Regions from separate parts of the Paenibacillus sp. GbtcB18 genome, predicted to be linked through region 2. Evidence: riboswitches for the same ligand, from Rfam matches in the RefSeq annotation. Region 2 holds a riboswitch; each other region holds the start of a gene.

Region 1 (10,063 bases), on a different contig from region 2:
GAGGTGCTGGACGTTCACGGTTGAGATGACCGAAATGCCCGCATTGAGGATTTCCAGTATATCTTCGTATCTCTTCTTATTGACACTCTGCGGCACATTCGTGTGAGCCAGCTCATCCACAAGAACCAGATCCGGCATCCGTCGAATCACCGCTTCGGTATCCATTTCTTGCAGTTCGGTTCCCCGGTACGTACTGATTTTCCGGGGAATCAGCTCCAGATCGCCGATCTGATCCGCCGTTTCTTTACGACCATACAGCTCGAGAAGTCCGATGACCACATCAATATTTTTACGCAGCAGATCGTTGCCTTCCCGCAGCATGCTGTAGGTTTTGCCCACACCCGGCGCGGCTCCGATATAAACCTTGAAGCGGCCGCGCCGCGCTTTACTGATTTGACGCTCCATCTCCTGGGGACTGGGGCGGCGGTAAAGCTCGACCGGCTGCCGGGCATCGCTCTTTCGTTTGACGGGAAGAATCCGCTCTCCGTCCTTCTCCGCCCGGTCGGCAACCACGAACAGATCGATCCCTTGCAGACGGCTTACCGCATCGTTAAGCACCGAGCCCTGCCAAAACTCCTGCCAACGGCTGTGCTTGGAGTGGCCCAGCACGATCCGGGTCACTTTGCGGTCGATCCCGTAACGGATGAGCGCCTGGGCAAGCTTTCGCCTCCCCGGGAAAGGAAGTTCATCGAAAGTGCCGCCCACTTTCTCGACCAGCTTGATGATCGAACGGCGGAACGTAGCCGCATCCTTGGATAGAGCTTTCCCCGGGGCGGCAAAAGAAACGACGAATAAATCGCCGCTCAGCCGGTCCGCTATCTGCTGCCCCCGCCGGACATAGATCGACCCGTTCCAATGGTACTGGGCGGAAACCAAAATCCGCTCGTCGGCCCCCGAAGGTCCGGTCATCCCCATTTCCCCCCGGTGCTTCTCCAAAGATTCGTTGACTCCTTCCGCCACGAGCCTAAGGGCCAGCTCACGCAGCACGCCGATGTTCCCCCGTTCCAGCACCTTGCGCTCGTGCCACTGGCAGCCCTTCATCCCGCCTTCCTCAAGCCGGTTGAGAATCGTTTCAGGCGTGGCGTCGATAAGCCTCACTTCATCGGCCAGCTCCAGAGTATCCGTCGGCACCGTATGTTCCGCTACGATCCCCGTCATTTTGCGGGCAAGCTCACGCACTCCCTCCAATTCATACACGTTCACGGTTGCCAGCACGCTAATCCCTTTGCTCAGCAGAAATTTGATATCCTCCAGCCTCGTCGGGTAAAGTGCCCCCGGCCGGTTGCGATGAGCGAGTCCATCGGTCAGTACCACTTCCGGATTACGGGCAACAAGATCATCGAGCGGCAAGTCCTGCTGCCTCAGCCCATCCTTCCTCCATTCGATGCTTTCAACCCGTTCCAGCCCGCCGGCCTGTTCCATCGTCTCGGGGCGCCCCTCCATGGAAATCGCGCACAACACGACATCGATTCCCTGTTCCCGGAGTGTCTGCCCTTCCCGCAGCATGTGATACGTTTTCCCCGAACCGCTGACGGCCCCGATATAGATTTTCAGCCGGCCCCGGTGAATGTCCGAAATCGACAGCAAAATTTCTTCGGGCGTTTTTCTCCGGAAATTATCCATTCCCCGGCTCCCTTTCCGTTCCTTCTCCCTTATACCTCACATTATTCTCCCACGAAATTCCCGTTGTTCTGTAAGCATCATGCGATCTTTTAGCGAGACAAAACTTGATCGGGATCCTCTGCCCCAAAGGAAGCATATAAGGAGGCATATATAATAGTAGAAACACAATTTTTCTTACGAGTAAAATCCGCTTTCCCGCACTCCGAAAACTTGTAAAACGCATGCCCTCCTTACCGGAAAGAGCATGCGTTTATAAGTGGCTGCCAGCGGTCTCTGGAATCCTGCCGCGTCAAGAGCCTCTACCGTTACCGTATAAATGGCTCCCGATCTGGCGGTTACCGGTTATTTCCCGGCTAATTTCTTCACATCCAGGTTTAATTCCAGCACATTCACGCGAGGTTCGCCGAATAGGCCCAGATCGCGGCCGTCCGTGTTCTTTTTAACCAATTCCTGGAGCTGGGCGGTCGATATTCCCGTCATTTTGGCAATACGGGGAATCTGGACTTGGGCCGATTCCGGCGTAATATGAGGATCGAGGCCCGAAGCGGAGTTCGTGAGCAAGGAAATCGGCACCTGATTGACGGGCACGTCCGGATTTTCCTTTTTCCATGTATCCATGGATTCCTGCGTGCGTTTTACCAGTTCAGGGTTGGAAGGCGCATAGTTGTTGGAGCCCGAAGCTTCCGCTTTATACTCGATGGAGGAAACGCGGCCGTGGAAATATTTCGGATCCGCAAACAATTGCCCGATCAGCTCCGAACCGATGATTTCCCCCTGTTCGTTCTTAATGACGCTGCCGTTGGCCTGTTTGGGGAAAATGACCTGCGCCAGCCCTGTCGATAGGAGCGGGTATATGATTCCGCACAGGACGATTGATAATATGCTGATACGGACAGCGACAGACAAGACGGACCCGTTCCACTCGCCGTTTTCTTTAGGTACCGAAGCGCCTGGATTCATCCTTTTTCAATCCTCTCTCTTATACCGGGAGAAGCCCTTGAAAGGCATTCCCGGCATGTGGTTGTTCTTTGTTTCGGGGCACTTTCATGCCGTTTATATCCACGTGCATGTGCTTCCGTTTCCATGGAACAGGTTTCTAGATCCAGACATGGACGACAAGGTCAATGATCTTGATTCCGATAAAAGGAACGACGACCCCGCCCAGCCCGTAAACAAAAAGATTGCGGCTGAGCAGCTTTGTCGAGCTCATCGGGCGGTATTTGACACCCTTCATCGCAAGTGGAATGAGCAGCGGAATGATAACCGCGTTGAAAATAAGAGCGGACAGCACCGCCGACAGGGGCGACCCCAGCTTCATGATATTGAGAGCTTCCATCTGCGGGATCGCCAGCATGAACATCGCCGGAATGATCGCGAAATATTTGGCGATATCGTTGGCGATCGAGAAGGTGGTGAGCGCCCCGCGCGTCATCAGCAGCTGCTTGCCGATGCCGACCACTTCGATGATCTTGGACGGATCGGAGTCCAGATCGACCATGTTGGCTGCTTCCTTGGCGGCGATGGTGCCGCTGTTCATCGCGAGACCCACGTCGGCCTGGGCAAGCGCCGGGGCATCGTTCGTGCCGTCGCCGGTCATCGCGACCAGCTTGCCCTCCGCCTGCTCTTTACGGATCACGGCGATCTTATCCTCCGGCTTGCTTTCGGCGATAAAGCCGTCCACACCGGCTTCTTTGGCGATGGTAGCCGCCGTAAGCGGGTTGTCGCCGGTACACATGATCGTTTTGATCCCCATTTGGCGCAAGGTATCGAACCGTTCTTTCATGCCGGGCTTCACGGTATCTTTCAAGTAAATCAGGCCGTATACTTTTCCGTCCACGGCTACGGCGAGCGGAGTCCCGCCTTCCGTCGCGATCGCGTCTCCGTTGGCCTTAAGATCGGCGGGAACCGTTCCGCCCTGCTCCTGCACCCACCGGACGACGGCGTCCACGGCGCCTTTGCGCACTTTTCTGCCGTCTTTCAAGTCAATGCCGCTCATCCGTGTTTCCGCTTTGAAGTCGATGAACTCTCCGCCTTCCGCGAGAGAAGCCTCGTAAACCAGGTTCTGTTTCTTCATCAGCTCCAGCACGGAGCGTCCTTCCGGCGTTTCGTCTTTCACCGAGCTGACGGCCGCCCAAGCAGCCGCTTCACCCGTGGAGGCGCCGCCTACCGGGATAAATTCACTGGCCATCCGGTTTCCGAACGTGATGGTTCCCGTTTTGTCCAGAATGATCGTATTGATGTCTCCGGCCGCTTCGACCGCTTTCCCCGACATCGCCAGGACGTTGAACTGGGTGACCCGGTCCATCCCCGCGATCCCGATCGCCGACAGCAGAGCGCCAATCGTCGTCGGAATGAGGCAGACGAGCAGGGCGATCAGTACGGCCGTATCCAGCTCGACATTCACGAACCCCGCGATAGGCTTCAGCGTAACGACCACGATCAGAAAAATAAGCGTCAGCGTGATCAGCAGCGTGTTCAGCGCGATTTCGTTCGGTGTTTTCTGACGGGACGCTCCCTCGACGAGGGAAATCATCCGGTCGATGAACGATTCGCCGGGATCGCTCGTAATCCGTACCCGGATCGCGTCGCTCACGACTCGCGTCCCGCCCGTGACGGAGCTGAAATCGCCGCCCGCTTCTTTAATGACCGGCGCCGATTCCCCCGTGATCGCCGATTCATCGACGGAGGCCAGCCCTTCTATCACTTCCCCGTCTCCGGGGATCATTTCTCCCTGGGCGACGGTAACGACATCGCCCTTGCGGAGTTCCGTGGACGGAACGACTTTAATGCCGCTGCCGACCACTTTGTTGGCCTTAATTTCCTGCTTGGACTTTTTAAGCGAATCCGCCTGGGCTTTCCCCCTGCCCTCCGCCAGCGCCTCGGCAAAATTGGCGAACAGCACCGTGAAGAGCAAAATCAGAAACACGGTCAGGTTAAAACCGATCCGGTCCTGCGTTCCGAAGTAGCCCGGCAGAACCGTCATCAGAAGGACAATGAAGGTTCCGATTTCTACCACGAACATAACGGGATTTTTCATCATCGTAACCGGATTTAATTTAAGAAAGCTTTGCGCAACCGCCTGTTTGACGATATCCCCGCTCAGCATCGATTTACGTTTCGTTTGAGAAGCAGTTGAGCTCATCCGTTTTCACCCCATCGTTATTAACGCAATGTCAAATATTCGGCTACCGGACCGAGCGCGATTACCGGCAGGAAGGTGAGCGCCCCAATGATGACGACCGTACCTACCACGATTCCGGTAAACAAGGCATTGTCCGTGCGGAACGTTCCGATTGTTTCCGGAACCCACTGCTTGCGGCCCAGCGAGCCGGCCACACCCAAAAGGGCGATGATCGACACGTAACGGCCAAGCAGCATTACAATTCCTGTGGAAATGTTCCAGAACGGCGTATTGTCCGCCAGCCCCTCGAAGCCGGAGCCGTTATTGGCCGCCGACGACGTGAACTCGTACAGCACCTGGGAAATTCCGTGGAATCCCGGGTTGGTAACGGCGCCTTTGCCCAGCTCCGTCATGAAGGCGATCGCTGTCGGTGCCAGGATGATAAGCGGATGCGCCAGAATCGCGACGGCGATCAGTTTCATCTCGCGGGACTCGATTTTGCGTCCCAGAAACTCCGGCGTCCGGCCGACCATGAGGCCCGCCAGGAAGACCGCCAGAATCGCGTACATGAGCATATTGACCAGCCCGACTCCGTCGCCGCCGAATACGCAGTTCAGCATCATTTGAGCGAGCGGAACCATTCCGCCCAGCGGGGTGAGCGTGTCGTGCATATTGTTGACGGTTCCCGTCGTCGCCGCCGTCGTTACCGTGGTGAACAGCGCGGACTGGGCAATACCGAACCGCACCTCTTTGCCTTCCATACTGCCGATGGACGAATCCGCGCCAAGGGCGTTCAAGGCAGGGTTACCGGCCTTTTCCGAAAAGAAAGCGACCGATAGAAATACCAGGAACAAGGTCATCATCGCTGTGAAAATGACCCATCCCTGCTTCCGGTTCTTCGCAAACCGCCCGAAGGTATAGGTCAATGAGGCCGGAATGCACCACATCGACAGCATTTCAATCACGTTAGTCAGCGGAGACGGATTTTCAAACGGGTGCGAAGAGTTCACCCCGAAGAAACCGCCGCCGTTCGTGCCCAGATGCTTGATGGACACAAGCGACGCCACCGGACCGATGGCGATTTGCTGCTCCCCGCCTTCAAGCGTCTTCGCGGCCACGGTCGGATCCAGCGTTTGCGGCACCTTCAGGCCGACAAGCACGAGCGTAACCACGATAGCCAGCGGCAGCAGCAGGCGCGTGTGTCCTTTTACGAAATCCGCAAAAAAGTTGCCGATGGTGCTGCCTTTGGACGTCAGTCCGCGGATAAACGCAATCGCGACCACGATTCCCGTTACGGCGGACGTGAACATCATCATCATAATGACCGCCATCTGTGAGAAATAGGACAGGCCCGTTTCCCCGCTGTAGTGCTGCAGGTTGGTGTTCGTCATAAAGCTGATGATCGTATTGAACGACAGCGTCGCTTCCATATTGTCGATCCCGTTCGGGTTCAAAGGAAGAGCACGCTGCAGACGCAGGATCAGATACCCCACCGCCACCAGCACAAGGTTGGTCAGCACAAGGCTGCCCGCATACTTCTTCCACGTCATGCCCTTCTCGCTGCGGATGCCCGCAAGCTTGTAAATGGGTCTTTCCAGCCAGCCGAACCATTTGTCCGTCCGGTTTTTTTCATTCGAAAAAACATGATACATATAAGTTCCAAGCGGTTTCACCAGCAGGCAAAGCACCGCGATTACGATTACGATCTGCACAATCTCCATGGATTCCTATCCTCCTCAAACAACTCCGCGCTAGCAGTCACCGGCTGCCCGAAGGCGCCCTAAAATTTTTCGGGATGTATGAGCGCGTATATCAGATACAGGAAAAGCCCTGCCGTAAAAAGCGCGATAATCATCATATACGGCCGCCTTCCGAGCCTTGCACAACATGGTCGCACCAGGTCAGAAAACCGTAAAAGATGAAATAAATGACTGCCAACAGCAGAACCATATAAAGGTCCGTCATGTGTTTCGGCTCCTTTCTTTCCTATCTATAGGTTCATTTCATAGGTTCATTCATTATCGTTCGGACCGTGAATTAAATCGTTAGCGCAAAACTTCCTCGGGCACTTGGCCCGGTGCTGCTCCAAGCAGGAAAGAGACCTGACGGGTATTCGTATGCACCACATGGTCGGCGCCGAGCGCTTTATAAATCAGCCGCGGCGAGGCATTCGTTTTGACCACGAAAATCGTTCCGGTTGTCCAGCTTCGGACCATCTGAAGATACCGGCAGCAGAGCGGCAGGCTGTCTTCGAAAAGATAGACGTCACCGATGGGAAGTCCCGGGACTTCCCAGGCTTCGTGGTGCACGGTATCCACTTCCACGATGTGCCGGACTCCCAGCTTCTTCATCCGCTGTCCTTCCGCGGGGTTGTTCACAAGCGCCGCGAAGGGCCTGCGGTAAATATTCAGCAGTTTAATAAAGTTCTCGCCGGTGACATTCGGTGCGGAAACCAACGTATAGGTTTGGATCTTTCTCTCGTCCACTTTTTATCCCTCTTTCATGTTTTGGGCAGCAAAAAAAGAAGCCTGCGGAAGAGGAACTCTTCACGCGGCTTCTTGACGGTCACAGCCTAAAAAGACTATAGCCGAAGCGCGATAGCAGTCGCCTCTCTCGGTACGCTTACGAGGTTAGCTGTCGGATTCGGGCGTGAGAGTCGCCCTACCATTACGGCACGGATGCCGCTTCTGGATTCACCCCATGAGGACCGGGCCGTCAGGCCTGCAAGTCCTCGTTTGGTTCCCCCGTTTTCCGCTTGACACGGAAACTCAGCGATAAAAACGCATGTTCATTTGTTTGGCACATTTTTCATTTTCGGATGTTTTTGAACATAACAAAACCACAGCGAAACGAAGTCCCTGTGGTCGATGCCGATCACAAGCTTCTTCAACCCCTCCCGAACTCATGCGCTTACGAGGTTAGCTGTCGGATTCGGACGGTGAGAGTCGCCCTACCTGATTGCCGGGTCCATGGATTCCGGCGCTTCAGGATTCACCCCTGCAGACACGGCCCCGGCTCTCACACCGGATCAATGCTGCGATGGTTCCCCCGCTTCCCCGGTTGGGGAATTCAGCGAAAGCAAGAAACTGTTTTTTTCAATTGATGGAATGAATGTTACACCTCCGCACGTGCTTTGTAAAGATATGGCGAGATTGGTTTTAAACCGATTTAAGCCAAAGAAATCCCCTAATGCGCTTACATTTCTGCTTTTTGTGCGCTAGCTTGTTAATACGTCGAAAATCTCGCGTTTTTGAAAATGGTTTGGACATCCAGCCTCTTCCCACACCGGAAAAACCTGCTATACTACTTGTAAACGCTCCCATATTAACCAGTAAGGAGGCATGTTTATGAAAATCGGATGGAAATCAATCTTGCTCTGGGGGGTGATTTCCATTGTCGGCGCGTTTGCTTTTGGGCTTGTCGCACTTAATCGCGGCGAAACGATCAATGCCGCCTGGCTCGTTATCGCAGCCGTGAGCTGCTATGCGGTCGCCTACCGGTTCTACAGCCGTTTTCTCGCCCGTAAAGTTTTCGTGCTCGACGATAATCGGAAAACACCCGCAGAGCTAAACAACGACGGCAAGGACTATGTGCCGACGAACAAATGGGTGCTGTTCGGGCACCATTTCGCGGCCATTGCCGGCGCGGGCCCTCTCGTAGGCCCCGTACTTGCCGCCCAGATGGGCTATTTGCCCGGAACACTGTGGATTATTCTCGGCGTTATTCTGGGAGGCGCCGTCCAGGATTTCGTCATTCTTTTCGCTTCGACACGCAGAAACGGCAAATCGCTGGGCGATATGATCAAGGACGAGATCGGCAAAGTGACCGGCACGATCGCCATGCTCGGCATTCTGGGCATTATGATCATTCTTCTCGCCGTGCTCGGGCTCGTCGTCGTCAAAGCGCTGATCGGTAGCCCGTGGGGCATGTTCACGATTGCCGCCACCATTCCGATCGCCCTCCTGATGGGCGTGTATATGCGCTACATACGGCCCGGCCGAGTCGGGGAAGCTTCCCTTATCGGCGTCGTTCTGCTGATTCTGTCCCTCATCGGGGGCAAATTCGTCGCCGAGAGCGCCGTTCTGGCCCCGCTTTTCTCCTTCAGCGGGGAAACCATCGCTCTGATGATGATCGCCTACGGCTTTTTCGCTTCGGTCATGCCGGTCTGGCTGCTTCTGGCGCCACGCGACTATCTCAGCACGTTCCTCAAAGTCGGAACGATCATCGGACTCGCGCTCGGCATTATTTTCGTTCTGCCGGATCTGTCCATGCCGGCCACGACCCGGTTCATCGACGGAACCGGTCCCGTCTTCGCCGGGAACTTGTTCCCGTTCCTGTTCATCACCATCGCCTGCGGCTCCGTATCGGGCTTCCATGCGCTGATCTCCTCCGGAACGACGCCCAAAATGCTGGAGCGCGAATCCCACGCGCGTCCGATCGGCTACGGCGCGATGCTGGTCGAATCGTTCGTCGCCATCATGGCGCTGATCGCCGCCTGCATCATCACGCCCGGTACCTACTTCGCGATCAACTCGTCTGCGGCTGCCCTGGGCGGTACCGATGTGGCGACCGCGGCGGCAACCATCACGAACTGGGGCTTCACCATCACGCCCGAGCAGTTGACCACGCTATCCAAGAATATCGGCGAGAGTACCATCCTCTCGCGGACGGGCGGCGCGCCGACCTTCGCCATCGGCATGGCGCAAATCTTGTCCGGCGTGATCGGCGGCAAAACGATGATGGCGTTCTGGTACCACTTCGCCATCCTGTTCGAAGCGTTGTTCATCTTGACGACGATCGACGCAGGTACCCGCGTGGGCCGTTTCCTCATCCAGGATCTGCTGGGTTATGCCAGCAAGTCGCTGGGGGATACCCGGTCCACGGTCGGCAATCTGATCGCCACGGCCCTCTGCGTGGGAGGCTGGGGGTACTTCCTCTACCAAGGTGTTGTGGACCCTCTGGGAGGCATCAACTCCTTGTGGGCGCTCTTCGGCATCGCCAACCAGATGCTGGCCGGCATCGCGCTTGTGCTGGGGACGACAATTTTGTTCAAAATGGGCAAAAAGGCGTACGCCTGGGTCACGCTCCTGCCCACAACGTGGCTGCTTATCGTGACCATGTCCGCCGGCTGGCAGAAGCTGTTCCACGAGAAAGCGAACATCGGCTTTCTTTCTCACGCCAAGCAGTTCCAGAACGCGCTGGACAGCGGCAAAATCGTGGCCCCGGCCAAAACGGCCGCACAGATGAAGCAGATCGTGATGAACGATTACATCGACGCGGCCTTGTGCGGATTTTTCATGATCGTGGTGCTGATCGTGT
Region 2 (10,063 bases):
TCGTTGTCGAACAGGCCAGCTTGAATAAAGCGTCGCAGGTGCTAAATTTGTCGCAGCCTGCCTTATCGCGCAAGATCATGAAGCTGGAGGAGCAGCTCGGCGTCCAGCTCTTTTCCCGCAAGGGGAAGCGCCTTGATTTAACGCGGGCCGGCGAAATCGCATACGAATATGCGCTGGAGCAGAGACAGGCCGAACGCCGCTTCCTGCAGACCTTGTACGAATATAAGACCGCCGGGCGCCATATGAGCCTCACCATCGGAGCCAGTCTGACGACGCTGCAGACCACGCTTCCCGAGCTTGTGACGATGTACCTGGCGGAATATCCGTCTACGGACATGAAAGCTCTGACCGGCAAAACTCACGAGATCGTCATGATGGTCAAGGAGAAGAAAGTCGACATCGGCCTCGTCGCCTCCTCCATCGACCAGCCGGGACTCGCCTGCGAGCCTCTTTTCGACGATCATCTCTGTCTGGTGCTGCCGCAGGGTCATCCTTACCTGGACCGCGAGGAGCTGTCCATCGCCGATCTGAACGGCCTCTCGATGATCCTCTTCTCTAAAGGCACCTGGTACCGGGTGCTTACCGACGAGCTGTTTCACCGCTTTTTCATTTTTCCGGACGTCAAAATGGAAATCGACTCGTTCGAGGCGATCATGCGTCTCGTCGTTACGTGCCAGGCGGCTACGCTGCTGCCGAGATCGTACCTGCACGACCATTCGTCCGATCATGACGGGCTCTGCGTCCGTGAGCTGCCGGAACTTATGAATACGCCGCGGACCACCTCGCTCATTTTCGTGAAGGAGACTCACCAGAACGAGGCGGTCGCGCATTTTATCCGCAAGGCCAAAGCGCATTTTGCGGGCTTAAGCCAGTAAGCCGGGCCCTGGCAGAGGCCGCTGCCGCGCCAGCGCTTGGGACCGTTATGCGGTTATGTCCGCATGACGGCTATGACGGCCCGGGAGGGCCAACCCGTCATACCCCGCCTGATGCCCCCAAAGGCTACGGCAGCACCCACGCTTCCGGCTGCAAAGAACCTCCCTGCCTGCACGGCCCGGCGAGGTTCTTTTTTTTCGCTAGAGCTCTGTTACACTTGTTGTTGATTTTTATTGAAGCAATCGGGAGCATAGTGGAATTGATTATTTCCGCTTGAGCCTGACACTGGTGTCAGGGCTTAGGATAGTTGTATAACCTACTAGAAAGGAAAAAAGATAAGTTATGGATATTACTTCACAGGAAGAAATCATGATTAAGGCTCTCCGTGAGGCTGCATTGCCCCCTTTATTTGTGCTCATACGAATTAGAAATGACATTTCAAATGACACTGTAAATGTCGAAGAGAACCGAAGAGATGTTGTCGTAAAAACAATGGAAAAATACATCAGCCCGTTATGGAAAGATTATCATGAGGGGAAAAATTTAAAAGCCAAAGAAGAATGAACCGCCGAATTGGGCAGTTTTTCTTTTGGACAAAAATCAACACTCAAGGCTAACAGAGCCTTCGCCAAAAAACCGCCTATGCAAGCATAGGCGGTTTCCATTTTCTATCATCCTAAAGAAAAGTTTCTTCTAATTATTGAGTTCCCGGCTTCGCGGACGGTACGCCATGCGCGCCTCCGCCGCCGCTGTCCTCTTCAAGGCCCAGCTTACGCGCCACAAAGGCCGTGGTGCTCGCCTGGAACAGGATCGTGATCAACACCGCCATAAACGTAACGGAAGCGATCAGATCCGCATGAGCGATGCCCAGCCCCGCCACCATGCCGGAAAGCGCGGCAGGAATCACGCCGGTCTCCCTCACCCAGAACATGAAGACAATCTCTCTCCAAGTCCATTTCGCTTTGCGGTCCGGCAGCGTGCAGACAAGCACGACCAGCGGACGGGCGATGAACATGAACACGAAAATGATGCCGAGACTCGGCCACAAATATTTGAGCAGTAGCGGAAAATTAACCTGGCTGCCGAGCAGGATAAAGATCAGCATCCGCATCAGAACGGTCACATTTTCCGAGAAATGCGTCATTTCCTGCTTTTTATCCTCCATATGCAGCTTGAAGACGTCGGAATTGCCCCAGATCAGCCCGGCCGTGAACGTCGCCATAAAACCGCTGACCCCCAGATCTTCACCCGCCAGATAAGAGCCGAGAGCCGCCGCCAGCATCAGAATCGTCGCGTAATCGCGCAGAAAGCCGATTTTCACGTGTGCGGTCAGGAAGGCTCCCGCATATCCGATTATCGCGCCGACCGCCAGCCCGCCCAGCGCGGTTTTCACGAACTGCCATGCGCCTGAAGCGACGGATACGTGCTCCGTTCCCAGAAGAATAGCAATCAGCGAGAAGGTAAGAATGGAGCCCGTGGCGTCATTGAATGCCGATTCGCTCTCTACCGTCTCGCGTACCTTGGCCCGGATTCTCACCTGCTTGAACACGGGAATGAGCGTAGCCGGATCGGTGGAAGAAATGATAGCCCCGAGCAGGAGCGCATGCAGCCAAGGCAAGCCGAGAAACCAGTGGGAAGCGGCGGCGACCGCCCCGCACGTAAGGATGACACCCGGTATGCTCAGCAGCGTGACGGAGATCCAGACATGCTTCAGCCCGCTCAGCCGGATATTGCGCCCTCCGTCAAACAGAATGAGCGTGGAGCCTATGACCAGGATGAACTGATTGGTCAGAGAACTGCTCGGTTCGGCGATCCAGTGAAACGCTTGTCCGAAAATCATCCCCGCGATCAGAAAAAGCGCCACATCGGGCAGGGGCAGCCATCCCGCCAGTTTACCGAACAGCATGCCCAGAACCACAATCAGGATAAATAAATACAGCTCATAGTCAATGAGCTGTGTCAAAGCATTCTCCATGCGCATACGCCCCTTTCCGGCTTCTTAGCGGATCGCGCGGCTCTCAAACGTGTCGATCTGCTCTTTCGTGCCGATAACGACCATCACGTCTCTCTCGTGCAGGACATCTTCGGCGGTAGGCGCGATAATCACGTCGTCCGTTTTGTTGATGGCGACGATGCTGCAGCCGTACTTGGCCCTCGGATCGAGTTCCTTTAGAGTAAGGCCGGAAATACGCCGGGAAACGACGAGTTCCGCGATCGTGTAGTTTTTGGACAATTCGATATAATCGAGAAGGTTCGGCGACACGAGCTGGTGAGCCACGCGCACGCCCATATCACGCTCGGGAAAAATAATCCGGTCCACGCCGATTTTCTCAAGCACCTTGGCGTGCTGATCGGTCAACGCCTTCGCGACGACCGTTTTAACGCCAAGCTCCTTAAGCAGAATCGCCGCCATGATACTCGCCTGGATATTATCTCCGATAGCCACGACTGCGCAATCGAAATTCCGGACGCCGAGCGAGCGGAGAACCTCTTCGTCCGTTGCGTCCGCAACCACGGTATGGGTGAGCTTGTCGCTCATCTCGTCCACTTTCTCTTCATCTCTGTCGATGCCCAGCACCTCGTGCCCGAGCTGAGTCAATTCTTGGGACAAGCTGGAACCGAAGCGTCCGAGTCCGATAACTGCATATTGAATGAAAGCCATTGTTTTGTTTCTCCTTAACCTATCGTGATTTTTCCTTCGGGATAACGGTACAGTTCTTTCTCGGCTTTAGGCTGCAGCGCGTACGCAAGTGTCAAAGGCCCGAGACGTCCCGCGAACATCGTCAGGGCGATCATAACCTTGCCGAACACGGTAAGCTTCGTGGTCAGCCCCAGGGTGAGTCCTACGGTCCCGAATGCCGAGGTCACTTCATACAAAATCATAAGAAACTCGTGATCTTCCGTCGTAGACAGAAGCATGGTAACGAAAATAACAAGAAAGAGTGCAAACATCGTCAAAGTGATCGCCTTCAGGATGCGTTCCTTGCCGAGACGGTTGCGGAAGAAGACGATATCTTCTTTTCCCCGCACCATCGCGACGATAGCCCCTACGAGCATCGTAAACGTAGTCGTCTTGATCCCGCCCCCGGTCGATCCCGGAGAAGCCCCGATAAACATCAGGATGATCATGAAAAATTGGGACGCTTGGCGGAGAGAAGCGAGATCAAGCGTATTCGCCCCCGCCGTACGCGGTGTGACCGATTGAAAAAACGAAGCGAGAATCTTGCCGCCGAAGTCCAGCGAACCCAGCGTTTTCGAATTGGAATACTCGAAGATAAAAATAACAAGCGCCCCGGTCACGATCAGAATGCTTGTGGCGCTCAGCACCACCTTGGAGTGAAGGGTCAGCTTCTTCGTTTTCCGGTAATCCATCACATCGGACATCACGATAAAACCGATTCCGCCCAGAACGATGAGCGCCATCGTCACTACATTGGTAATAAAATCGCCGGCGTAAGCGGTCAGCGAGGTGAAGGGGCCCGTAATCGGACCGAACAAGTCGAACCCGGCATTGTTGAAAAAGGAAACGGCATGCCAGATGCCGTAGTACAGCCCCTTCGGAAATCCGAGATCCACCGACCAGCGGGCGGTAAACAGGACGGCCGCGATTCCCTCGATCGTCAGCGAGTAGATCAGTACCTTCCGGAAAAGACGGACAATCCCTTCCATACTGCCCTGGTTCAAGGCTTCCTGAAGCAGCAGCCTTTCGCGGAGCGATATCTTCTTGCGCAGGATGAAAGCAAAAAGCGTCGCCATACTCATGAATCCGAGGCCGCCGATTTGAATCAGCGAAATGATGACCATTTGTCCGAACGTCGTAAAATGCGTTCCGGTGTCTACCACGACCAAACCTGTTACACAGGTAGCCGAGGTGGCCGTGAAGAGAGCGTCGATGAACGGAAGCGGCAGCCCGTCCGTTGACGAGACCGGCAGCATCAATAAGCCCGAGCCGATGAAAATAATGAGGGCAAATCCGAGCACAAGGATCTGCGGCGGCGTAAATCTCGACTTTTTTAACACATAATTTCCTCCTATATGAAGCACAAAAAAGACACTGGAGTCCCACTGCCCTTTCGGTTATGGTTCCTGCTGGTCGCCTACGAGGTTAGCTGACGGATTCGGATGTACAGGCCACCCTATTTACCCTGCCCGATTCAGGCACAAGCGGTAAAATTCACCCCAAAGTATGGTTCCCCCGTTTTCCAACGGAAATTCGGCGTATGAAGTTGTGCGAAGAAATGAATCATCCGCATTATATATCTGTTATTAAACAAGCACAAAGCCCTTTTAACCGGATTTTACGGGGGGAAACCTAGACAATCTTCCTGCAGCTAACTGGGAGTCACGAATTGGCATCCTTACGCAAACTGTGATACGGTTAAAAAAACGATCGGAGAAGGAGCTGACCATGAAAAAATACGGTCCGGATAACCCGCTGCTGCTGCTCGCCTTGACCGGATTCCTTCTATATGCAGCCGTGGTTTTCATCTATAATACCGGGGCCGCTCCCGCCGGTTCCGATCCTTACGAAACGTCAGCCTCCATTACGAAAGAACAAGCCGCGGAGGCTGCGGTCGCATGGCTGCGGCAAAGGCAGGGCGCCGATGCCGATAACGGCTCCGGCGCCGTTACGGTCGGAGGGTCTCCCGGCACATTCGTCAGCTATCAATCGGAGAAGGAACTCAGCGGTTATCTGACCAAAGAGAAGCTTCAAACGTTGTATGACAAGAGCTACGCCAGCCGGGTGCCCGTCGATTACTATCGGGTAGAAGTCGCCGAGGCTTCCCCTTCGGTCCGGAAGTGGGTCATCGATATCCATATGACCACGAAAGCCGTAATCGGCTGGTCCCGCATCGGCGGCGAATCCCTGGCGGCCGTGTCCGCGTCGGATGCGGAGAAGGCCGCCAGGGAAGCGATCGTACGGCAGGGCTACGAAGAGGCGGAGTTCAAGCGGATCAGTCCTCCGGCCGCCATGTCCGGCATGCTGCTGTTCGAGCGGGAGAAAGAGCCTGTCGGGGACGCAAAGCTGACGATCGGCGTGAAGCTGGATGGAACCTCCGTTTCCTCATTCACCCAATCGTTCCGGCTCCCCGCCGCTTTCACGTCCTGGCTGAAGCATCAGGAGGATACCGCCTCCATGTGGACCCGCATCAGCTTGTGGGGCAACGGCCTGATGGCCCTGATCGCCCTCGGTTATACCGTCCTTAAACGGAGGACGGTCGATTTTTCCCGTGGCGTTCTGCTAACGGCGGTATATGTCGTGATCTACGTCATGAACAACATCAACATGTATCCGGCCTATAAAGCCGGCAGTACGCCGACGAGCAGCGGCCAGGAAGCGATCCTTTCGATCGTGCTGATCAACTTCGTTACGCTGCTGATGGCCGCAGCCGTCTACTTCTCTTTCACGGCCGGCGAAGCCTTGTGGAGACGTGAAGGAAAGTCCGTCATGCCCCGCTGGCGCGACGCCGACTTCGGCGCGCACATAACCCGCAGCATGGTGCAGGGCTATCTGCTCTGCCTGTTCCTGCTCGGCCTCCAGCAGGTGCTGTTCCTTGTGGCGGAGAAAGGCTTCGGTGTCTGGTCGGTGAACGATCCGATGTCGTCTCCCCGCAACATGCTGCAGCCCGCTTTGCTTCCGCTGATGGCTTGGGCGGCCGGCATTTCCGAGGAGGCCACCTTCCGGCTGCTCGGCATCGCCCTGTTCAGCAGGCTGCTCCGGTTCAAATGGCTGGCCGTGCTTCTGCCCAGCCTCATCTGGGCGGCGGGTCACACCGCCTATCCGATCTACCCGGTGTACACCAGGCTGATCGAGGTAACGGTGCTCGGCCTCGTCTTCGGCTACGCCTTCCTGCGGTACGGGTTCCTGACCGCCCTGTTCGCCCATACGGCTATGGACAGCATCCTCATGGGCCTGTCCCTTCTCACGGGCGAAGGGCTGGCAGCCAGCACGCCTGCGCTAGGCCTGCTCTATATGGCGCTGCCGGCCGCCGTCGCCCTCGCGGTATCCGGGCTTCACAAACTGAGGTTTATGAGCGGAAGCAGGCAGAACCGGCGGCCCGTCTAGAAAGTCACCGGCTTTGTCTGCACGCGAGGCCAATGGCCCCCTTGCCGGCAGCAAGCCGCCCCGGACTCTTGGACATGGCAGCAGCCCGGACACGGCGGCAGTACGATGGACACGGTCATGCGGCACATCGCCGCTAAGACCCTGATGGAGCCCCGCGGCGCGGACGGCATAACCGGTGGTTGGCTGCGGCAAGTCCCGGAAGCCAGCGGAAGTGCAATCACCGGCGACTTGTGGCCGCATTAAACGCACAAAAAAGAGGAACCGTCTCAAATGGACGGTTCCTCTTGTTCTTGTTCTCCCCGCAGAGCGGTCAATATTTGTGCGGCGAGCTTCTCGCCGATTCCCAGAGGCCGAAAATCTTCAACCGCGGCCTCTTTGATTTTTTTAACGGACCCGAAATGCTTCAGCAGCAGCTTCCGGCGTTTCTCCCCGATACCGGGAATCGCATCGAGCTGCGAAACGACCATCGACTTCGCCCGCCTTTCCCGGTGGAACGTAATCGCGAAGCGGTGGACTTCATCCTGGATCCGCTGCAGCAGGTAAAATTCCTGGCTGTCGCGCGGAATGGGGACGACTTCGGCGGGATCGCCGGCCAGCAGCATCGCGGTTTTGTGCTTCGCGTCCTTGGACAAGCCGCACACCGGAACGAACAGCCCCAGCTCGTTCTCCAGCACGTCGATAGCGACCGACATCTGACCTTTGCCGCCGTCCACGATGATCAGATCGGGCAGCGCCATATTCTCCTTCAGCACCCGCTCGTAACGGCGGCGGATGACTTCCCTCATGGACTCGTAGTCATCCGGTCCCTTCACGGTCTTGATCTTGTACTTGCGGTACTCCTTCCGGTCCGGCTTGCCGTCCGTGAAGACGACCATCGCGGCCACCGGGTCGGAGCCCTGAATGTTCGAGTTGTCGAACGCCTCGATCCGCGTGACCGGCCCCGTACCGAGCCAACTGCCTAGGTTCTCCACTGCCAGCACCGTACGCTGCGCATCCCGCTCGATGAGGCGGAACTTCTCCTCCAGGCCGACGCGCGCGTTGTCCCTGGCCATGTCGACCATCTGCTTTTTGAGCCCGCGCTGCGGAAAATGCACTTTCACCTTCAGCCAGCTCTCCAGCGCTTCCTTCACGTCTTTCTGCTCCGCAGTCGTCGGCATGCCGCGCGAATCGGAACCGGCGTGCTCCTCGGCTTCCGCCGCGAGCTGCGACGGCGCGGCCGCCTCCTCCGGGGCTTCCCGCAGACTCTCCGGCGATCCGCCGTCTTCTCCGGCCTGGGGGACAGCCGCTCCCGCCGCTGCCTCCATACCGGCGCTCAGGCTTCCCGCCGGCATTTCCTGCTGGCTGCGGCCGGGCAGGAAGATTTCCTTCGGCAGCGCCGGGTTCTCGCTGTATACCTGCATCACGTAAGTGATAAAGTCCTCGTACTCGTCTCCATAGTACGGGAACATGGTCACATGACGTTCGATCAGCTTGCCCTGGCGCATGTACAGAATCTGCACGCACATCCAGCCTTTATCGGCTACGTAGCCGAAAATATCGCGGTCCACCACATCCGTGGTCGTAATCTTCTGCTTCTCCATCACCGCGTCGATGTTCACGATCAGATCGCGGAGCTCCTTCGCCCGCTCGAAGTTCAAATCCTCTGCCGCGGCGTGCATCTTCGAGGTCAGTTCCTGCTTGACCTGTTCGTGACCGCCGTTGAGGAAGCGCACAATCCCCTGCACCATCTCGTCATTCTGCTGCTGCGTGATGTCATGCTCGCACGGAGCCAGGCACTGGCCCAGATGATAATACAGGCAGACGCGGTCCGGAATCGTTTTGCACTTCCGCAGCGGATACAGCCGGTCAAGCAGCTTTTTCGTCTCCTGCGCGGCAAAAGCGTTCGGATAAGGCCCGAAATACTTCCCTTTGTCTTTGACGATCTTGCGCGTCACTTCCAGACGCGGATGCTCTTCATGGGTAATTTTGATATAAGGAAACGACTTGTCGTCTTTAAGCAGCACATTATAGCGCGGGTAGTGCTGTTTAATCAGATTGCATTCCAAGATAAGCGCCTCGATGTTGCTTGAGGTCACGATATATTCAAAATCACGGATTTCCGACACAAGCCGCTGTGTCTTCCCGTCATGGCTTCCGGTAAAATAAGAACGCACGCGGTTTTTGAGCACTTTGGCTTTTCCCACGTAAATAATCGTGCCTTCCGCGTTCTTCATCAGGTAACAGCCCGGCTTATCCGGCAGCAAGGCCAGCTTGTTGCGAATATGGTCCTCGCTCTCCTCGCGGGTCATTCTGTGGAGAGGTTCTCCCCCCCGTTCTTCCGTCACTGCCTCTCCCTCCTTAGGCTTCCTGTATCCAAAATGGTTCTGTCTTTATCGGATAAATGACAAAAAAAGCTCCTTTTCAGCATAGCAGAAAAAGAGCTTTTTCTCATCGTTTGTTTGCGCGAGGCAATTATTGGTGACGGGAAAGAACGTTCTTGAGCGCGTCCTTCGATTGGAAACCGACGACTTTGTCGACCGGTTGACCGTTTTTGAATACGATCAGGGTCGGGATGCTCATAACGCCGAAGCGGGAAGCGGATTCCGGATTGTCATCCACGTTCACTTTCGCGATTTTCAAGCTTTCTTCTTCTTTAGCCAATTCTTCCAGAACCGGTGCGATCATCTTGCAAGGTCCGCACCATGGTGCCCAGAAATCAACGAGAACCGTGCCTTCTCCTTCTACTTCGCCTTTAAAGGACTGGTCTGTTACGTTTACGATCGCCATGATTTCTTCCTCCTCATTTATCTAAAAGTTCATCGAAATCCTCAGCGGATCCGGATATTGTCAACATGTAAAGTATACCACAATGTGTCGGTTTTTCAACCGAACAGGGCAAGCCCTAAAATCTGGCAGTCTACGGGTTGTGCCAACTTTGTCATGCTTTGAATCTCCGGGCATCTTTACAAGTTTCGCGAAAAATGGGTATACTGGCAATAAGCCTACGTCTGCTTATTTTCGGGCAGACAAGTGAGGAGGAACAGGCATGAGCGATCCTAAACATCCGGAACTTCATTTGAATGAAGAGCCCCGCAACGATTTTATGGATGTTGCCCTCGGTTTTGGCGGATTCTTCGCCGTTTT
Region 3 (10,063 bases), on a different contig from region 2:
CAAGCGGCCCGTCGCGGGCAAGACGGGCACGACCGACACCGACGCGTGGATGGTCGGCTACACGCCCGAGCTGGCCACCGCCGTCTGGGTCGGCTACGACAAAGGGCGTGCCATCAACACGGCGGAATCGCATCTCGCTTCGCCGATCTTCGCCGGCTACACCGAAGCCGTCCTGGAGGCGATTCCGCCTAAGCTCTTCCCGGTGCCGGAGGGAGTCACGACCGTCTACATTGATCCGAAGAGCGGCAAGCTCGCCAATGAAGACTGTACGACCGGCGCGCGCAACGAGGCGTTCCTTTCCGGCACGGAGCCGAAGGAATACTGCACGAACCGGGCCGCCAAAGGCAAAGGGTTCGGCAGCGGAGCGCGCTCCTGGTGGGAAGATATGAAGCGCTGGTGGAACGAATAGCAGGAGCGGAAGCTCAGCGGCCGTGAGCCGGGCTGGAACACGCGCCCGGGAACTCGCTCGCGGACGCTCAGACAGCTCCCTGCGAGGGCCAGGCTGACCTGCGTATTTTCCGGTGATGCCGGCCCTTTCCCGGTAAAAATGACAAAAAGGCAGATGCGAGCCTTCGCTCGCATCTGCCTTTTTTGTTTTCCGGCCGGATTGGATTAAACCCGGCCGGTCAGGATTTGATTTGTGTTCAGCTTCTTTCGAGGCTTGAAGCACCTTCTTTTATTGAAGCTTTTCCAAGCAACGAAAGCCCTTTTACAGGAAATAAACGGCCGGCCAGTCATTTATATCCAACGCAAAAAGGCAGAACTAAGCGTCCTTAGTCTGCCTTTTTGCTGTCCTAGTATATGAGTGTAACATACACTAGTGTTAGTATACCCGCTTCCCCTGGGTCTCACAATCCATGACACAATTTGTACACATTTAACGAGAGGCTAAGCAAGCGCCTGTTTAAGCTCCTCGGAAGAGTGGTTCCACCATTCCTCGTTATGTTCGATCAAAGCCTTGCGCAGCGCGGATTTCTCCGTTTCATCCAGGCCTTCCACCATGATCTTGCGCTTCATTGCGGCGTCCATCCGGTTCACGTGATCGGCCAGGATTTTCCAACCTTTGCGCGCTTCCGTATCGATCAGCATCTCGCAAGCCGTCACTCCGCCGTAGGAAGTTCCTTCCGGTGAGCGGTCCACGGCCACCCATACGATCCAGCAGCGGCGTCCGTTCGGGACGTCTTCTTTGTTCATCGAGAATTTAATCCGCTTCTCCACCTGGCTCTTCGCGTGCAGCGCGCCCATGTCGAGATAAGCTTCGTCTCCGTCGAGAATAAGGCTGGATACGTTGCTCAGATCAATCGAACCCGCTCCGAATCCTTTGTGATTCACCTTCGTGCTGACGATATTCAGCGCCGCCGGTTTTTTCTTCGGTTCTTCTTTATGGGAATCCATGAAAGGCACCTACGCTTTCCTAGAAAAATAATTCTGCTCTTCTTCATTTATTTTAGCTAATAATCCCCGGAATGCAAACATATACATGCTGTAGATGCTTGTCAACGGGGTGAAAATCATGAAAGTAAAGATGGCCAACCGAAAAAAAGCCTGGCTCGTATCCGCAGCCGCCGCGTTCCTGGGCGCAGCCTTCCTCGCCAACTCGCTCCTTTCTTCCCCTGAAGAAAGGACGGGCCAGACAAGCCGGGCCGTTCTGTCCGGAACCGTTCAGAATCCAGTCCCCCCGGTGAATGCGGAACCTTCTTCTTCAATCGGTCAGCCGCCGGCGACAGGAGAAGGTGTACACCAGCCTCTCAGCAAGCGCATCGTCGAATATCACATCAATGTGGAATACAACCCGGAAAACCAGAAGCTCCTCGGCCAACAGACCGTCACCTGGAAAAACCCGGGCAGTCAGCCTGTACAGGAACTGTACATGCATCTTTATCCGAATGCCTTCGCATCGGAAAAGACGACTTTTATGAAGGAATCCGGCGGCAAGCTGCGGAGAGACGAAGCCAAAAAGGGCAGCTTCGGAGATATGGAACTGCGCAGCATCAAAACCGAGGACGAAACCGACCTCAGCTCCGCGATGCAGTTCGTCCAGCCCGATGACGGAAACCCCGATGACCGGACGCTGATCAAGATTACGCTTCCGAAGCCTGTCGCCGCAGGGGCTGCCATTACGCTGCATACGGATTTTACGGTCAAGCTTCCGCAAGTGTTCGCCCGCATGGGCATAACGAAAGATTTCGTTATGGCGGGCCAATGGTTTCCCAAGCTTGCCGTGTACGAGCCTGCCGGCACCCGGGGACGGACCGCGGAAGGATGGAACCTGCACCAGTACCACGGCAATTCGGAGTTTTACGCGGACTTTGGCATTTTCGATGTCCGTGTGAAAGTCCCAGCGGATTACATCGTGGCCGCCACCGGTTTTCCGACCAAAAATCCGGTCGTCGAAGCCGGCAAGAAAACCTATCAGTTTTATGCGGATGACGTGCACGATTTCGCTTGGTCCGCTTCGCCTAACTTTAAGGTGTTTGAAGAGCCCTATGCCGCTCCCAATTTGCCGGGGGTCAAGATCAAGCTGTACCTCGATCCCAAGCATGAACCGTACAAGTCCCGCTATATGATCGCCGCCAAAAAAGCGCTGAGCCGGTACTCCCAATGGTATGGTACATATCCGTACTCGACCTTATCCATTGTCGTGCCGCCGGAAGAGGCTAACGGGGCGGGGGGCATGGAATATCCCACGCTCGTTACCGCTTGGGGAGCCTCCAAGGGGACGCCCGATCTGGACCTCGAACGGGTGGTCGTCCATGAGATTGGCCACCAGTTCTGGTACGGACTCGTTGCCACCAACGAGTTCGAGGAAGCCTGGCTGGACGAAGGATTCACTTCCTACACCGAAGATAAGCTGATGGAGCTGGAATACGGGTCGAAACCCAACTTTCCGGTCGAAGCGAGCTATATCACCTCACCGGCCGCACTGCAGAAAAATGCGTGGAGTTACCGCAGCCACGGCGAGTACGCCGACAACGTGTATACCCGCGCCAAGCTGGTTCTCAAGGAAATCGAGCACCGGGTCGGGCTGAACACGATGGACCGCATTATGAAAACATACTTCCAGCGATGGAAATTCAAGCACCCGGGAACCCGCGATTTCCAAGCGGTCGTGGAGGAAATCACCAAAACGAAATGGACGGAGTTTTTCGACCAATATATATACGGCAGCATGATGACCGACTATGCGGTCGATAACATCCGTATCCGCCAGACGAACGAGTCGGGACAGACGTTGTACGAAAGCAGCGTGCTGGTCCGCAAGTTCGGCGGCACTGTACCTGCCGTCCCGCTCCGGTTCCATTTTGCCGACGGTTCGACGACCGAGAAGGTCTGGGACGGACAGGGCGAGCAGATCGAGTACAAGCTGACCCATAAATCGCCGGTGGATTGGGTTTCCCTGGATCCCAACTACACCATGAAGCTCGAAAACCGGCATATCAACAACTATATGAAAACCGAAGTCGACACCACGTGGAGAATCCGCTGGACCCTCGGCGTCGTCAAACTGCTGGAAACGCTGTTCGATACTGTAGCCTGGTGAGGTGATGAGATGCTCCGCTATCTACGACAAGGCTTGACGGCCGCCCTCAAGCAGCCGTTCGCCGTTTGCGTGCTGTATGTGTATCAGTTTGCCTGGGGGATTCTGCTTTATAAATGGGTCCAATCCATTATCGTCCCTCTGCTCCACCGTTATCCCGGCAGCGATCAACCCCAGAGCGCCGTTCATTTGTTCTTGGCGGAAAGCCAGTTCCGGCTTGTAAAAACGGATCTCATCCAGCCGTATCTCGAATGGCTTCTCATCCTGCTGGCCGTCCGGATGCTGATCAGTCCCATGCTGAACGCCGGCGTGCTGTACTCGCTGGAACACCGGCAGATGAATGCGGGCTACCGGTTTATGAAAGGAATCCGCGAGCTGCTGCTGCCCTTCTTCCTCTATTATCTCCTGCAAACGGTCCTGATGCTTGCGCCGCTCTACTGGCTGGCCCCCAAAGCGCTTGCTTTGTTCAACAAAGCCTACGGATTCGAGCCGCTTCTTCTGTCCGTGCTTCCCTGGGCGGCACTCTATTCCGTGTACGCCCTGCTTATTCAGCTCCTCTTCCTGTTCCTGCAGTTCGGCCGGGCCTCCGAGGATCGGCGGGGATTTCTCGCGGTGCTTCCGGTCGTGTTCCGCCAAGGCTTGCGGATCACGGGCAATGCCCTCCTGCTCGTCCTGCTCGGCTTCCTTCTTGCCGTCGCGGCGACTTATGCCTCCTATATATGGGCAGGCCTGACGGCGCTCATCATCCACCAGATCTACCCTTTGGTCCGCACCTTTGTCAAAATGTGGTCCATCGCCGCCCAGCGTGAAATCTGGGAAAGCTATCGCATCTAGAAAGGCCTCTTTCTCTGCCCGTAAGCCGGGTGGAAAGACAGACGGGTCCCATCCATCGTCTCCCTTCTTAACCGTCCTCTTCCCGGATTGTTCCGGCGCGATATCCGTCTCCCCCTGCCGTTCAACGGCCAGGGGGTTTTTAGTTTCCATTTGCGTTTTTTTCAGCTATCATGGAAAGATAGAAGATAAAAGGAGGCATTACCGATGATATCCCCACGGACAAGCACCGTCGTGGCGGCAGTAATTGGCCTTTGCGTCGCCGCCGGGTCGTTCTTTTACGGACAGTCCGACGTTAAAGCCAAAGAGGTTGTGGCGATCGGTCACGACGTCCGCATCTCCAACCAAGCATTCGACAAAATGAAAGCCGAAGTCGATTTGGCCTTTCAGATGCAGGGCGCTCAAAACAATTTGACCAACGATCAGCTTCTCGATCTGATGCTTAAGGACGAGCTCTTCGTCCGTTACGGCCAGAAGCGCGGAGTCAAAGTCAAGGAAGCCGAAGTGAAGCAGGCTATCGACCAGCAGCGCAAAGCGCTGGAAGCGGCCGGTCCCGAAGCGGCTCAGTTGAAGGAGATGCTTTACAAAAGCGCCGGCTTGACCGAGGCAACCTACTGGACCGATCCCAAAACCGTCAACCAGTACGCCAAATATCTCCTCCAGCAAAAGACGATCGAATACCTCGTCAAAAAAGGCGAACTGAAAACGCAGGAAGATCTCAACGCCCTGCAGGAAAAATTGCTCGCCGAAACGAAGCCCGGGCTGCGCGTGAAGTTTCCGGACCAGCCGAAGACTTAGATCGGCTCTAAGCTGAAAGACATGGAAAACCCGCCCTTTTTATACAAGAAGGCGGGTTTTTTGATCTACTTTTTCCCCTGAAATCCGACTAAATAACTGCTTTTGAAACTTTTTTGTAACTATTTTTAGTTTTTTGGAAGGAATTTCTGGACCTATGGCGAATACTTAGTGTCGGAACAGAAAAAGATTGCCGAATTTCTTCTTAGACAAAAGGAAGAGAACGGGGGATCCACTCTGGGTGAATTGATCTTGCAACACAGGGATCATAGGGGACCTTCTACCGAACCCTCCAGCTAACCTCGTAGGCACAGGAAGGAGCAACACAGTTGAAGAAAGTCTTGTTGTTTGTTTTGAGCTTGACCCTGTTTTTGAGTGTGGAAATCGGCAGCGCTTCCGCGAAGTCGACGCTCAGCTCCACGATTGACGGATTGGTAGGGACGCCTTACAAGTATTCGGGCACATCGACCAGCGGTTTTGATTGCTCGGGCTTCACGTCCTACGTATTCGACCGGTTCGGCATTGATCTGGCACGCACTTCAAAAGCACAGAACGGCCAAGGATCCTCGGTTGCGAAAAGCGATCTGAGACCGGGTGACCTTGTATTTTTTAACACCGACGGAAAAGGCATCTCCCATGTAGGTATTTACATCGGGAACAACAAGTTCGCCCACTCCGCCACGAACAAAGGTGTTACAAAGAGTGACTTGAGCGAATCTTACTATGCGAAACGATACGTTTCTGCACGCCGCGTTATCGGCGATGACCTTTTTAACAAGATCACTGCAGACTAGTAAGACGCACTCGTAATGGAACGCAGCATATACCCGAAAGGGAGCCCCGTAATCCAGGTTGCCGCCTGGCTTGCCGGGCTTCTTTTCATTTGCGCCGGATTTCCTGTTATTATTGAAGTTAGACGAAAAGGCAAGGAGCGTCCCTTCATTATGATCCTTTTTATCCATCGCAAAGATCTGCGGATTGACGACCTGATTGCGTTTGATTACATTCACAGCTTGGGGCGTCCAAGCCTGCATGTCCTGATTCTGGACCCTTTCCTGCTGCGCGAAGGCCGGGACAGGGAACACAGCGGAATCAACTTCCTCCGTCACGTTTCCAGGCTCATTCGCGAATACCGGAAAGCGGGCGCTCATCTGGAAGTGCTTGCCGGCGAGCCTCATGTCGTGGTCGACGGGCTACTCGCGGAGCTTCCCATCGAAGAAATCGTGGTGCATGGCGACATTACGCCCTATGCATTAGTACGCGACCGCAAACTGAAGGTTTCAGCTTCCGCGCGCGGCGTCCCGGTTACTACGCTGATCGACCACACTCTCGCCGATTTCGGGGATTTCCAGCATTTCGCGGAGCGCCGTACCCCTTACCAGGTATTTACCCCTTTTTATAAAAAATGGAACGCTTACATGCACCTTTTTTTCCGGCCGTCGTCGGCCGTCACCGTGCGCGATTTGCAGACACGGCCGCTACCGGACCGCGAAGCCTGGTCCGCCCGGTTCCCGCTTCCGTTGGACCCGGAAGCGGCAGGTACGGCGCCTGATCCCGCTCAGACTCTGAGCGATTTTCTCGAAGGAGGTCTCCGCGCTTATGAAGCGCAAAGAGACCGGTACGCCTTCGAGACGACCAGCGGGATCAGCCGCCATCTGAACACCGGCGCGCTCTCCGTGCGCCGGGCGTATGAAGCCGCTCTCGGCAGCGAGCGGCACGAAGCCTGGACGCGCCAGCTGGCGTGGCGCGACTTCTACCTGTACCAGGCCGTCTATAACCCGGACTTCTTCGTCTACGAGAAGAAATTCGATTTCTCCGGCCTGGAGGACACGCTCTTCGAGCGGTGGTGCCGGGGGCAGACCGGCATTCCGGTCGTGGATGCGGCCATGGCGGAGCTGAACGCCACGGGGCACATGCCGAACCGGCTGCGGATGGTGACGGCCATGTTCTTGACCAAGAACCTGCGGTGCCCCTTCACGCTGGGCGAACGGTATTTCCGGCGCAAGCTCGCCGATTACGACAACGTGCTCAACCGGGGCGGCTGGCTGTGGAGCGCTTCGCTCGGCTTCGACGCGTCCCCGTACTTCCGAGTCATGAACCCCGTCACCCAGTCGGAGACGCATGATCCGACGGGTATGTACATCCGGCGGTGGCTTCCCCATCTCGCTCATCTGAGCGATAAGGAGATTCATAAACCGCAGGCTGACGCGATTGTCGATCTGAAAAGCTCACGCGCCGCAGCGATCGAGATTTACAAGCACATGCTGGCGGAGGCTAAACCTGACGCCGGTGCAGGTTCGGTCGGACTTTTCCCGGACGGCTCTCCCCCTGTTTAAAGCTTCGTTCTTCGGGTAAATAGAAGTACGAGGTGATAAACATGGAAAATCCAATGGTGAAATGCAGCATTGCCAACTGCGAATACTGGGAGCAGGGCAACAACTGCAGCGCGGAAGTTATTATGATCGAAGTAAACGCTCATTCGAACAAGCCGCAACCGCAGGAGCGGGACGGTCTGCCTTACGATTCCGGACATCAGGATTCCGCCGAGGGCATCACCGACACCTGCTGTCAAACTTTCGAGGAACGTCATCATCACTAAACAATCAAACTTTTCATTAGAAAATGAAAATGCCGACAGCAGAGGAGCCGTAGAGCTCCCCTGTTGTCGGCTTACAAAATAATCCGCCGCTGGGATCAGCGGCGGATTAAAGACCGGACAGGCTTCATACTGTCCGGCTTTTTCGTGTCGAAACCGAAACGTTCCGCTTACCGCCGCAGCCATATTTCGTAGGGACTCCGCCCTTTTACCCCTTACCAGCCGAGATCCAGCTTCTTTCCGGTTTCCACGAACGTTTTGATGGCGCTCAGCAGCATCCACCAGGCGGGGTCCGCCTTTTCGTAGGAAGGATGATTTTCGACCCACTGATCGTTGATCAGAGTCAGCTTGGTGCAGCCAGCGAACGGCTCCAGCTTAATGGTTACCCGCGTTGTAATCTCCGCATGATTCGGATAGTAGGAAGGACCCGGGTGTTCAATGTAACTAAGGATACGGTTCGGCTCGTATTCCAGCACTTCTCCGTAGATATGAACGGTCTGCTCGCCGTCATTGCCGGGTCCGATGAACCGGATAGATTCACCGGGGACATAAGAAGAATCGATCACACAGTCGAAAAAGATTTTACGGGTTTTCTCCGGCGTCACGAAAACCTCCCAGACCTGCTCCGGGCTGCCGTCGATATAAAAATGATAACTGAGATCCATTGAATATTCCTCCCTTACCTAGTGTCGGCGTCTTGAGATAGCTTGGCCGTTTTGCTACCATCAACATTACAGGACCACGGCGCAAACCGATTGTAAAAAAGCGTCATTTCCCCTGAGACTTCATCTGGAACGGAGGCGGCTCCGCATGAAACCCGAAGAGAACCCGGCCGTCGTCAACAAAGGCATTTTAAAATACGAGGAAGGCCGTCAAAGGTTCACCATTTCCCGACGATTGCCCGCACCGGAGCTGGCTTTTTTTATCCGGCATTACTGGCTGATTCATTGGGACTTGAGGGGACTTCCTTCTCATACCCAGGAGGTTCTCCAGCCTCCCTGCTTTAATCTGGTTTTCGAAAAAGACAACACGCGGGTCTACGGAACGAATACAGGGAAAATGTCGCAGCTTCTTGAGGGCAAAGGAGAAGTATTCGGCGTTTTGTTCCGGCCGGGCGGGTTTTATCCGTTTTACCGGCAGCCGGCTTCAGAGCTGGTCAACCGCAGCTTGGCTTTCCGGGAGGTTTTCGGCATAAGCAGCCTTCCGCTGGAAGATGCTCTGTTCGCTCATTCCGATGAAGACACGAAAGTTCGTTATGTGGATGATTTTTTCAAAAAGGAACGGCCGTCAGAAGACAAGCAAATCGAAACCGTCAACTCCGTTATCGACTACATTGCGGAACACAGGGAAATCAACCGGGTCGAGGACGTCGGGGTCAAGTTCGGCATCTCCGTAAGAACGATGCAGCGGATGTTCAGCCAATATGTCGGCGTCAGTCCGAAATGGGTTATCAAGAGATACCGGCTCCAGGATGCGGCCGTATCGGCGGATGCGGGAGAATCGCCGGACTGGTCGAAGCTCGCGGTAGATCTGGGCTATTACGACCAGGCTCATCTGATTAAAGATTTCAAAACGGTTATCGGCAAATCACCGGAGGAGTACGTGCGCAGTAAACAAGGTTAGACCGGCAGAGCCCCATAAGAAAATGGAACGGCCCGCCGATGTAGCACTTGGAAGCACGCTGCAATTCAGTGAGGCCGCTTTCTGAAATTAGCCTTTAGGCCGCCTTCCGCAAAGACGGGATTTTAACGATCAGCCAGAAGGTAAAGGCGAGCAGAAGAAGAGCACCGCCCATTACAATGTGTTGTATTTCCACACCAACGCTGAGAAGCAGTGAAGTCAAGCCGTATGAAATAGGCGTAAGTCCCATGGAAGACATGGTCTGAATACTCATCACGCGACCGATATATGCTTTGTCGGCATGATTCTGGATCACGGAAATGGCGCAGATGTTCGAGATTCCCATCGAGATTCCCATACAGGCGGCAAACACGGCTCCGGTCCACAGTGTGGCGGCCATGCTCAACGCGAGAAAGCTGAACGACAGACCTAACTGGGCCAGTACGCTGATCAAGCCTCTCCGGCGTTTCAAGTTGAGAATGCCCAGCACAATCGAGCTGACCAGCATTCCTCCCGCCAGGAAGGATTGCAGCATGCTGAAATCGAGTGTCTCCCCGTGCAGAACGTGTTTGACGAAAACCGGGATGCCGATGGCAAAGGGACCGGTAAAAAACAGATTCAAAAACAGCGTCTTCAGCACAAACGCTTTCAAGACGGGCGCCCGACGGACGTAGCCGATCCCT

Evidence for each region. Region 2 has a riboswitch for cyclic di-AMP ahead of KVT34_RS09840 (TrkH family potassium uptake protein). Riboswitches for the same ligand answer to the same signal wherever they lie in the genome.
Region 1: another riboswitch for cyclic di-AMP. It lies ahead of KVT34_RS19195 (hypothetical protein); the one in region 2 lies ahead of KVT34_RS09840 (TrkH family potassium uptake protein).
Region 3: another riboswitch for cyclic di-AMP. It lies ahead of KVT34_RS26910 (C40 family peptidase); the one in region 2 lies ahead of KVT34_RS09840 (TrkH family potassium uptake protein).

What each region holds. Positions count from the first base shown of each region.
Region 1 is NZ_JAGXJX010000006.1:306,648-316,710, reverse strand. Features, by position in the region: gene KVT34_RS19220 (histidine kinase) at 1-1,623, opposite strand, end outside; gene kdpC (potassium-transporting ATPase subunit KdpC) at 1,966-2,583, opposite strand; gene kdpB (potassium-transporting ATPase subunit KdpB) at 2,720-4,765, opposite strand; gene kdpA (potassium-transporting ATPase subunit KdpA) at 4,786-6,465, opposite strand; gene kdpF (K(+)-transporting ATPase subunit F) at 6,525-6,599, opposite strand; gene KVT34_RS19195 (hypothetical protein) at 6,790-7,230, opposite strand; cyclic di-AMP (ydaO/yuaA leader) riboswitch at 7,348-7,528, opposite strand; cyclic di-AMP (ydaO/yuaA leader) riboswitch at 7,637-7,829, opposite strand; gene KVT34_RS19190 (carbon starvation CstA family protein) at 8,092-10,063, shown strand, end outside.
Region 2 is NZ_JAGXJX010000002.1:994,200-1,004,262, forward strand. Features, by position in the region: gene KVT34_RS09820 (LysR family transcriptional regulator) at 1-875, shown strand, start outside; gene KVT34_RS09825 (hypothetical protein) at 1,216-1,437, shown strand; gene KVT34_RS09830 (cation:proton antiporter) at 1,571-2,848, opposite strand; gene KVT34_RS09835 (potassium channel family protein) at 2,873-3,535, opposite strand; gene KVT34_RS09840 (TrkH family potassium uptake protein) at 3,550-4,893, opposite strand; cyclic di-AMP (ydaO/yuaA leader) riboswitch at 4,953-5,102, opposite strand; gene KVT34_RS09845 (CPBP family intramembrane glutamic endopeptidase) at 5,282-6,940, shown strand; gene uvrC (excinuclease ABC subunit UvrC) at 7,207-9,228, opposite strand; gene trxA (thioredoxin) at 9,392-9,706, opposite strand; gene KVT34_RS09860 (YqzM family protein) at 9,966-10,063, shown strand, end outside.
Region 3 is NZ_JAGXJX010000013.1:78,433-88,495, reverse strand. Features, by position in the region: gene KVT34_RS26935 (transglycosylase domain-containing protein) at 1-409, shown strand, start outside; gene KVT34_RS26930 (YwhD family protein) at 889-1,395, opposite strand; gene KVT34_RS26925 (M1 family metallopeptidase) at 1,514-3,541, shown strand; gene KVT34_RS26920 (hypothetical protein) at 3,551-4,372, shown strand; gene KVT34_RS26915 (SurA N-terminal domain-containing protein) at 4,577-5,167, shown strand; cyclic di-AMP (ydaO/yuaA leader) riboswitch at 5,346-5,490, shown strand; gene KVT34_RS26910 (C40 family peptidase) at 5,494-5,958, shown strand; gene KVT34_RS26905 (cryptochrome/photolyase family protein) at 6,109-7,500, shown strand; gene KVT34_RS26900 (DUF1540 domain-containing protein) at 7,542-7,763, shown strand; gene KVT34_RS26895 (SRPBCC domain-containing protein) at 7,976-8,425, opposite strand; gene KVT34_RS26890 (helix-turn-helix domain-containing protein) at 8,571-9,383, shown strand; gene KVT34_RS26885 (MFS transporter) at 9,478-10,063, opposite strand, start outside.